Algoriphagus sp. Y33: one gene and its partner. The protein of the gene in region 2 interacts with the protein of the main gene of each other region in a pairwise test. Links are inferred from orthologs where the notes say so. Each region holds a gene or a part of one and is shown on either strand. Other genes may lie near its edges.

Region 1 (5,191 bases), 2.4 Mb from region 2 along the record:
CATTATCTCCACGGCCTCCTTTATGGCATGGGCTTCCGATTTCCGAAGTATTTTTTTATCCATATTGCCTTCATAATCATCATCATATTGAATAAGTTGTTGCACAAGCATTCGATAAGATTGACTTTCAAGGAATAGTTTTTTGATGAAGTGACTATAATTCTGGGATTTCATTTCATCAAATAGTTCTCCCAAGACTAGACTATATAGTGAGTTGTGATAAAAGGAGTGCATGGCTTTCTCGTCCTCAAAAACCTTCCTTAGTCTCGGTTTCGCCTTTTCCAATTCGCAGGACATTTTTGCCCTAAACATTTTACGGTCTATTTCCAGACTATAGATTTCTGTAGAAATATTTTTTTCGAAATGCAGGACGTGCCCATTATAGCCTTGACTGGCCACTATTATGTTTTGATGTCGCTGAAGGGAGTGTTTTTCCGCATCTTGTTCGAAATGATGCGACAGTTTTCCATTCAGGCAGAATAGAAATTTCAGGGGATGCGTTAGGTTGACGGTAAAGTTCATTTCAACATCCTCGTAAAACATGCATTCGTAAATCAAGAGCCCCAATCCCCCCTCAAAATTAATTCCTTTGATTCTTCCATTTCCCCAATGTTCAGGAATATCAACCGTGTACTCTCCACAATCATGACTATAGTTTGTTCCTAAGCCATTGGCTATGTCAGTAATTACCTCTTTAAGTGGCAATGAATGGATATGTAGTTTTCTCATAATCTTGACAAGATATAGACTTTTTTAGGACCAAGTTTATCTCCTCTATATGTGGGGCAATCGCATGGCATTTGATTAGGGCTTTATCTGGGCACAGCATGCTACGTCGGGATTGGAGTGCTGACATTTGCTTCTGAAAAGGGCGAACATTTCATCGGTGTCGGTTTCATTTCAGGGAACATGAGGAATAGTGCCATCAATCAAGATGGATCCACATCTACTACAAATCGTACAGAGCGAAACTCGGGTCTGGATTTCAATTCCTCCGTGATTTTCCAGAGATGTTCTTTAAACACCACAGGGGTATTTCCGGACCGGTCAAGTTTGATCAAACTCTCAAATTGGTATTGATTCTTGATTCTGGCAATAATCCCTTTCTCCGGACCGAGTACGATTTTCTTAATAGGAATCTCTGCCATGCCATGATGAAGATTTAGGGCTGCTTTTTCGGCGACTCTATAATCTGCATGCCGGGTTGTGATCTTTACCAATTTTACAAAAGGCGGATAGTAGAACTTCTTCCTTTCATGTATTTCATGGTTGAAAAACTCAAAATAGTCACCTTTGATGACTTGGGAATAAATCTGCGTTTCCGGATCTCTGGTTTGTACGATTACCTGACCCTGTACTTCCCGTCTTCCGGCACGTCCGGCCACTTGCGTGATTTGCTGATAAGCCCGTTCTCCTGCACGGAAGTCCGGGAAATTCAGGATCCGGTCTCCATCCCAAATTCCGACTACTGTCACTCTTCCGAAGTCTAATCCTTTGGTGATCATCTGTGTGCCAACGAGAATATCCAGATTTCCGGAGCCAAATTCATCCAGTAGGCGCTGGTAGCCATGCTTATTTCTGGTTGTATCCAGGTCCATTCTGCCGATTCTAGCCTCAGGAAAAAGCAAACTCAGGGATTCTTCGATGCGCTCCGTTCCCATACCCATGGTGGTCAGTTGGGTACTTCCGCAAGCGGGGCAGGAGCTGGGGACTTTCTCCTTATACCCACAATAATGGCATCTAAGTTCCTCGGAGAACTGATGGTAGGTCAGGCTGACGTCGCACTGTACACACTGGCCTGTCCAACCGCAATCCTCGCATTGGATATAAGGGGAATAACCTCTGCGGTTTTGAAAAATCAATACCTGTTCCTGCTTGGCCAGTGCATCCTGAATCTTCTCTCTTAAAATTCGGGTGGTGTCAAGTTTGAGTAGGTTTTTTCGCTTATCCGCAGCCAAATCTGCCAAGAAAAAATTGGGCATGCTGGCATCACCAAAGCGATGAGTCAATTCCACATAGCCATATTTGCCTTGACTGGCATTGAAATAGGATTCGAAGGATGGCGTAGCTGAGCCCAGAAGCGTTCTCGCCTGATGAAAATAGGCAAGCATAATCGCAGAATCCCTGGCATGAAATCTTGGTGCAGGATCAAACTGCTTGTAACTGGATTCGTGTTCTTCATCTACGATAATCAGCCCCAAGCTATCAAAAGGCAGGAAAATAGAGGACCGAACGCCAACCACAAAGGAAAATCTACCACTTAAGACTCCATTCCAAACTTCCACACGTTCATTATCCGAATACTTCGAATGGTAAACGCCCATTTGGCTTCCGAAGACCTTCTTTAGCCGTGTGACGATCTGGGTGGTAAGAGCGATCTCAGGCAGCAGCAGTAAGACCTGTGAGCCGCTGTCAAGCACTTCCCGAATCATCTGAATGTAAATTTCAGTCTTTCCGCTGCCTGTCACCCCATGTAGTAAGACAGATTGCTTACTTTCGAATTGGTGCTTTATTTCTTCGAAGGCTGATTGTTGACTGGTGGAAAGAATGGCTGGCTCAGATTCCGGTTCTTCTTCGGCAAGTCTGTTTACCACGACTTTGAAGGTTTCGAAAATCCCGTTTTTGATAAGCGTATTCAACGAACTCTCGGAATCTCCCTCTTCCAGCAGAGTTGCTTTGTCCACACCTTTTTCGTTGGATTGAGGCTTTTGAAGGAAAGGGACATCTCTCAAATATTTCAGTAAAATAGATTCTTGCTTTGCTCTCTTGGACAAGCTATCGAAAACTTCCTGCAATGCACCTTTGCTTCCGGAAATCCCGGGAGTCAAACGAATTCTGGTTTCTACTTTAGGGGCGTATTTCTCCTGTACTTTTTCAAAAATCAGGATCGCTTCTTTTTTGACCAAACTTTTGAGGATTGGATGGATGCTTTTGATAGAAAGAACCTTTTCACAGTCATCATACGAAAGCTCAGGTTTATCTTCCAATGCATCTAAGATCATGATCTCGCGATTATCCAGAGGATAGCTGCTTGTTTCCCGGTCAAAATTGGGATTGAGCTGCACCTTGCTTTCGCTGCTCAATCTCAATCCTGAAGGAAGTGCAGCATGCATGACTTCCCCGATGTGGCAGAAATAATACTCAGCCATCCATACCCAAAACCGGATTTGAAGAGGATTGACACTGGGCTGTTCATCCAAAACTTCCAAAATGGGTTTGGCCTGATAGGCTTGGGGAGGCTTATTATGTACTTTTCCAATGATCCCCGTGAGCACCTTTTTTTTGCCAAACTGCACGATCACACGAGCCCCTAGGTTAATCTCCCCCAGCATGGAATGGGGGATGCTGTAGGTGAACATCCTTGGAATCGGAACAGGCAGAATGATATCTGCGAAATTATTTCCGCTATCGATAGGATATAAATCTTGATCTCCAAACAGGCTTTCCAATAGTCTTAGGCTAAATATGGGAGTTGAGAAACGGCTTCTTCGCGTGTCCTTACAGGCTTGCGGCAGGCGTGGTCGAAACAGACATAAATTAAGGCATTTCCGGTCGGATCGGGTGTCTTATCTGCAAGAATTGCGGCATTATCTGTCGGACTTTCTGAATAGGCCAAGATCATATTGGGCGTGTAATTCTGCTGAAATGCTCTGGCTTTCATTGTTGCCCCTGCTCCGATTATTGCTATTTCTGCGGTTGGGACAAGTTTTTCGAGAAACAAGGAAGCCCAATTGCTTAGGAATCCGGGATCTCTTAGGATTAATTCTTTCATTCCACCAAGCATTTTGGAGGCTATTTCAGTGTATTTTTCCTCGTAGGTGAAAAGCGAAAGCCGATGAAGGTTTCGCGCCATCATAGAATTGGAAGCAGGAATCACATTGTCAAAAAGCTCCTTTTTATCTGCAATTAATTTTTCTGCATTTGGATTGTTAAAATAGAAAAACCCATCCGTATCATCATAAAACTCTGTAATGCAAAAATCAGTCAGGGGTCTTGCAAAATCCAGCCATTGTGCATCTCCTGTGGCTTCAAAGGCCATTAACGAAGCTTTGATCACGGCTGCGTAATCTTCCAGAAAGCCTGGCGTATAAGCCTGTCCATTTTTGTAAGCACGGTGGAGTACACCATTTACCAGTAATTTCTCCTGAAGGAATTTCAGGTTTTTGACAGCAAGATCTAGCATGTTTTTGTCGCCGGTAGCATAATAAGCCTGAATCAATCCCGCACTCATGAGACCATTCCAACCGCTCAGTATTTTATCGTCTTTTCCTGGGAAAATCCGTTGGTTTCTTACTTCCAGAAGCTGACTCTTTACCCCTTTTAACTTGTTTTTCAACTCATCCTCACTCATCCCAAATTCTTCAGAGATTTCTTTTTCACTTGAAGTTTGAAATAAAATATTGACCCCATCTTCCCAATTTCCATCAGATTTGAGATTATAAAGTTTACTGAGCCATGGCAGTTCATCTGGAATCAAGTTCTTCAGTTCTTCATATTCCCATACATAGAACTTACCTTCTATGCCTTCCGAATCGGCATCCTGCGCAGCATGAAATCCACCTTCTCCATTCCCCATTTCAGCTTCGAGCCAAGCGACTGTTTCAGTTACTTTCTCTTTGAAAAACAGATCTCCACTCACTTGAAAAGCTTTGGCATAAAGTTCTAACAATTGGCCATTGTCATAGAGCATTTTTTCGAAATGAGGCGCAAACCATTCCCCATCTACGGAATATCGTGCAAAACCGCCTCGCAATTGATCGTAGATTCCCCCCATTCCGATTTTCCGAAGAGTGAAAAGAACTTCATCTAGGAGTTTTGGGTCCCGGCGAAGCAATCCATAATCCAACAGAAAGCTCCAAATAGCCGGCATAGGGAACTTCGGTACCCGGTTCATCCCGCCCCATTCCCGGTCAAGCTGAGCCGTGATTTTGGCTGCGATTTCTGCAAGCTCGTCAGGATCAACCTCCTGATCACCTGCTGAAATCCCGTATTTCTCCGTTTCCTTTCTGTTCAGACTGATTCCAAATCCCTCTGCACTCTCCGCCAATTGGTCTTCATGTTTTTCAAATGCTTCTGCGATGTTTGCCAACAGTCCTTTCCATTGGGGATTTGGGAAATAAGTGCCGCCGTAAAAAGGTTTTTGATTGGGCATCAAGAACACATTTAGCGGCCATCCTCCCTGCAGACCCAT
Region 2 (4,991 bases):
TCCAGCAGCAAGCCACCAAGGGATTCGCTTTCACCCTTCACTTCTTCAAATAGTTGAGAGTCTAGTTCCAGCTTTTTGCAGAAATCGTTCAAGGATACTTTCCCTTCAAATATAAAAGTAGCAGGGTCAATCTCTTGGAAGAAGATGTCGTCATGGTCGTCAAATTCGTCATTGATCTCGCCGATGATCTCCTCGATCAGGTCTTCAAGCGTGACTAATCCCGAAGTTCCTCCATATTCATCCACGACGATTGCCATGTGGACTCTTTTTAATTGGAAGTCTTTTAATAAGGTGTCTACTTTTTTGTTTTCGGGCACAAAGAAGCTTTTGCGGATCAGTTCATTCCAGGCGAAATCTTCATCCCTCTCGATAAAAGGAAGTAGATCTTTGATGTAAAGTATGCCTTGAATGTTATCAATGGTCTCTTCATACACCGGAATCCGGGAATAGCCGCTTTTGTTAATTTTGTCCATCAGCTCGTGGAAGTCCATGTCGGTATCCACGGCAGTAATATCCATTCGGCTTTGCATGACTTGCTTCACCGTGAGAGTGCCGAAGTTTACTATTCCCCGTAAAATTTCTCTTTCCTCATTTGGGGCATCCTCCGTAGTCAATTCCAAGGCTTGATTTAACTCATTTACAGAAAGCGAATAGCCTTTCTTTTCGATCCGCTTCTCCAGAAGGTTGCTGAAGGCCATCAAAAACATAGAAAAAGGCCTAAGAATGGTGGAAAAAAAGGTAATGCTGGGTGCCATGATAAGACTGAATTCCACCTTGGCTTTATTGGCATAAACCTTAGGGACAATCTCTCCAAAAAATACGATAGCGAATGTCACTCCGATTGTTTGAACTAGGATTATTATTATTCCTGTGGCATTTTTTCCAAAAACAGACCATGCCACAAAGGTCGTTAACGTCACTATTCCAATATTAATGAGATTATTGAGAATCAGGATAGTGCTGAGAAGATTTTTCGGTGCCTCTACGAGGCTGATGACTTTTTTCCCACGGGGGCTGTTTTCTTCGTCGATATTTCCCAAGTCTTCATTTGTAAGGGAAAAAAAAGCTACCTCTGAACCGGAAACTAAGGCAGAGCCTATTAAGAGAAGAATAAAAAGCAATCCATTTAGAATCAGATAGCTTACCGAAGGTGAGCTAATCTGAGCGAGCAAATGGTAACTCGGATAGGGATCGTCCATGTATTAAACCGCAATGGTTAATGCAAAATTAAAACATTCCCCCGAAAATAGCTTCCAGGGGAATAGAATATTAAAACGGTAGATCATCATCTTCTGTATCTGAAACCATTTCTTGTGCTTTAGGCGTTGAAGTAGGCGCCGCAGATGTAGGCCTTTGTTGGGATGCTTGCTGGGAAGGTGCAGAGCCTCCCGCCCCGTCGGGTCTGCTGCCAAGCATAGTAAAGCTTAGTACTCTGATTCTGGTTCTATAGCGGTTTTGACCTTGCTCATCCTGCCATTTGTCAGTTTTGATTTTCCCTTCTACGTAAATCTGACTACCTTTTTTGAGGTATTGCTCGGCTATTTTAGCCTGTGCTCCCCACATTTCCAGATCGTGCCATTCCGTTTGCTCTACCCTTTCACCGTTTCGGTTTTTGTATGCTTCTGTGGTTGCCAAACTTACATTTGCTACTGCATTGTCGCCTTCCAGATACTTTACTTCCGGATCTGCGCCGAGATTTCCTACTAGGATTACTTTATTTACTCCTGCCATAACTAGTTTAATTTAAGATTGAAAAAGTCCAATACTTGAAGTTAGTCAAATCCCTTGATCGTTCAAAAAGTTCACTATTAACTTTGGCTTTGCCAGGTATTCGATCTTGTCTTCTGCTACCAGCATAAACCCTTCGTTTTCGCACCAGTTTTCAAGCTCTTCGGAATTTTCTTCTTTAATTTCTACCTCAGAGAAAACGGCATTTAACCGTTGGTGGGACAATATGTGTCTGTATTTTTTGGGAAAACGTACCATTTCTTCCTCAGAAGTTGATGGAATATTCATTACCGGAGACAGGTTATTACTTGATTCTACCTGAGGAAAGTCGTGTAACCCTTCCCAAATATCGCCCGAAGTCCGCTTTTTCCAGACCCATCTGTCACCACACTTAATGACATAATAATGGAAATTCCGCTCTTTGATTTTTACCTTATTGATTTTTACGGGCAGATCAGACACCATATTGTTTCGGAGAGCAAAACAAGAGTCTTTCAATGGACATGTGGAGCAGTCCGGTTTTTTGGGTGTGCACAGCCTGGCACCAAAATCCATCATCGCTTGATTGAATTCTCCCGGATTGTCTACAGGTATAAGCTGATTGGCCAAAGCCTCGAATTCTTTCTTTGCTTTAGAACTGGCTATATCGGTTTCAATACCAAAGTATCGTGCCAGCACCCGGAACACATTGCCGTCTACTACAGCTTTTGCCTCATTATAAGCAAAACTTGCTATTGCCGAGGCAGTGTAGCTTCCGACTCCTTTTAATTTCAGCAAGTCATTGTATGTTTTTGGAAACTCACCGTCCATATCATGCCAGATGCTTTTTGCGCAAGCATGAAGATTTCTTGCCCTACTATAGTATCCCAAGCCCTGCCACAGCCTCAGTACTTCCTCTTCGGGTGCAAGAGCGAGATTTTTTACCGTGGGGTAAGTCTCAACAAAAGCATAATAATAAGGTAATCCCTGGGCCACCCGGGTTTGTTGAAGAATGATTTCTGAGAGCCAAATTTTATATGGATCAAGTGTTCCTCTCCATGGTAAATCTCTTGGATTTTCTCTGTACCAAGCTAGTATTTGATGCGAAAAAGCCTGATATTCAATGGTTTTATAACCCATAGTCAATTATAGTCAATGATACAAATCAAGCTAATTTTTGTGAATATGTTTTTTAATTGCAATGGTTCTCTTACATTTGCAGTCCCAAAAACACTTGGTTAATAGGTTGTTAAGCTTATTTCGTAATTTCTAAATTAATATTACAGTGACTAAAGCAGAAGTAATCACTAAGATTTCGGACAAAACAGGTATCCAGAAGGATGATGTAACACAAGCCATTGAGGCGTTCTTCAAAGTAGTGAAGGATTCAATGTCCGAAGGAGACAACATCTACGTGAGAGGATTTGGTAGCTTCATCAATAAGAAGAGAGCTAAAAAAATCGCCCGAAACATCTCCAAAAACACAGCGATCGTTATCGACGAGCACTATATCCCGGCTTTCAAGCCATCTAAGGTGTTTGTAGAGAAGATTAAGAACAGCAAAAAAATCAAGGAACTAGCTCATCAAGACTAAGTCTGAAGGGTTTTTGACATGAAAAGATCTCAACTCATACTTATCGCAATAGGAGTCATCGCAGTCTGTGGACTTTATGTACTTCCTAGTGTGGTGGTGGACAATGACAGTAAGGCAGATGGAGTTTCTCAGGAAAATCCATCTGCTCCCACTTCGTCCGCTGATCCTGCAGCGATGCATGAGGCTGAGCTAAGTCCTGATCAGAGGTTACAGATAAATACGCTGAAACTTCAGATCGCAGAGAACTCTTCAATTGAAGAGCTGAACTCTTCCACGGAAGAGATTGCTGCGATTTACCAGGAACTTGGGAAGTACGATAGTGCAGGATATTATTTAAGTTTGGCGGCCGATCAGCAGTCAGATACGAATCTGGCCGAAAAAGCGGGAAATGCCTACTATGAGGCATTTAGCTTTGCGCTGGATCCGGAGAAAGTAGCTTACACTGCCGAACAGACCCGAAAGTATTTAACACAGGTGCTGGATAATGATCCCACCCGCTTGGATTTGAAAACTAAGATAGCGATGACTTATGTGTCCTCGTCCAATCCCATGCAGGGAATCACGATGCTAAGAGAAATCTTGCAGCAGGACCCGCAAAATGAAGACGGGTTGTTCAACATGGGCGTACTATCTATGCAATCAGGACAGTACAAACGCGCCACTGAGCGATTTGAAGAATTGATCCAGTATCACCCGGACAATCTTCAGGGGCAGTTTTACTTGGGCGTGAGCTATTTCGAAGCCAAACAAAACAACAAAGCGAAAGCTCAGTTTGAGAAAGTGAAAACGATGACGCAAGATGAAATGATTCTTGGAAGTGTCGAAAGCTATCTCGACAAGCTATAATTTATTCATATCACTACTAAATCCAAAGACTATGCCTTGCGGAAAGAAAAGAAAGAGACATAAGATCGCTACGCACAAGCGTAAGAAGAGACTAAGAAAAAACAGACATAAGAAGAAGTAATACACTTCTTCTTATTGTCATTTGAGTACACGTTCATTTACATAATAAGACGAGATTTTGAGTACGGAATTGTTAATCGATTCTGCTCAAAACGGAAGTCGAATTGCCCTTCTTCAAGACAAGAGCCTGGTTGAGTTGCATTCCGAAGGAATGGACAATCAGTTTAAAGTTGGGGATATTTATCTCGGTACGGTTCGGAAAATCGTCAATGGGCTCAATGCGGCCTTCATTGACGTAGGGTATGAGAAAGACGCCTTTCTTCATTACCAGGACCTCGGGGCAAATTTCAACAGCCTGACCAAGTTCACCAAAATGGTGCGCAACAACAACTATGGCAATTACAATTTGAAGGGTTTTGAGAACGAGCCTGAAATCGACAAGATTGGAAAAATCTCCGGTCCACTGTCGAAAAATCAACAGATTTTAGTTCAGGTCGTCAAAGAACCCATCTCTACGAAGGGACCTCGGCTATCCTGTGAGCTCTCTCTGCCAGGTCGCTACCTTGTGCTGGTGCCCTTTTCGGATTCGGTCAACGTATCCAAGAAGATCAGAAGCAACGAGGAAAGAAAACGTCTCCTGAGACTCATCAATTCCATCAAACCGGCCAATTTCGGAGTAATCATCCGTACAGTGGCAGAAGGTCAGTCCGTTAGTGACTTGGATAAAGACCTGCGCAATCTCCTTAACAACTGGGAAGAGGGCATGGGAAAATTGATGAAAGCC

Evidence for each region. The genes of interacting proteins can lie anywhere in the genome.
Region 1: the proteins of ID165_RS21630 (region 2) and priA interact in binary tests that used the Escherichia coli proteins (3 or more experiments, as listed by UniProt). The link is inferred for Algoriphagus sp. Y33 from one-to-one orthologs.

Annotation. Positions count from the first base shown.
Region 1 is NZ_CP061947.1:2,839,532-2,844,722, reverse strand. Bases 690-3,802 are described here. They hold priA (primosomal protein N'), read right to left. Parts: upstream 3,450-3,802; coding sequence 930-3,449; downstream 690-929. Other genes in these bases: ID165_RS11550 (thioredoxin domain-containing protein), read right to left, coding at 3,455-3,802; ID165_RS11560 (AraC family transcriptional regulator), read right to left, coding at 690-729. Also shown: more of ID165_RS11560, read right to left, coding at 1-689; more of ID165_RS11550, read right to left, coding at 3,803-5,191.
Region 2 is NZ_CP061947.1:5,277,780-5,282,770, forward strand. What follows is about bases 1-2,913. They hold ID165_RS21630 (single-stranded DNA-binding protein), read right to left. Parts: upstream 1,732-2,913; coding sequence 1,270-1,731; downstream 1-1,269. Other genes in these bases: gldE (gliding motility-associated protein GldE), read right to left, coding at 1-1,199; mutY (A/G-specific adenine glycosylase), read right to left, coding at 1,777-2,847. In the rest of the region: ID165_RS21640 (HU family DNA-binding protein), read left to right, coding at 2,993-3,301; ID165_RS21645 (M48 family metallopeptidase), read left to right, coding at 3,320-4,147; ID165_RS21650 (Rne/Rng family ribonuclease), read left to right, coding at 4,326-4,991. UniProt on the Escherichia coli protein: Plays an important role in DNA replication, recombination and repair. Binds to ssDNA and to an array of partner proteins to recruit them to their sites of action during DNA metabolism. Acts as a sliding platform that migrates on DNA via reptation.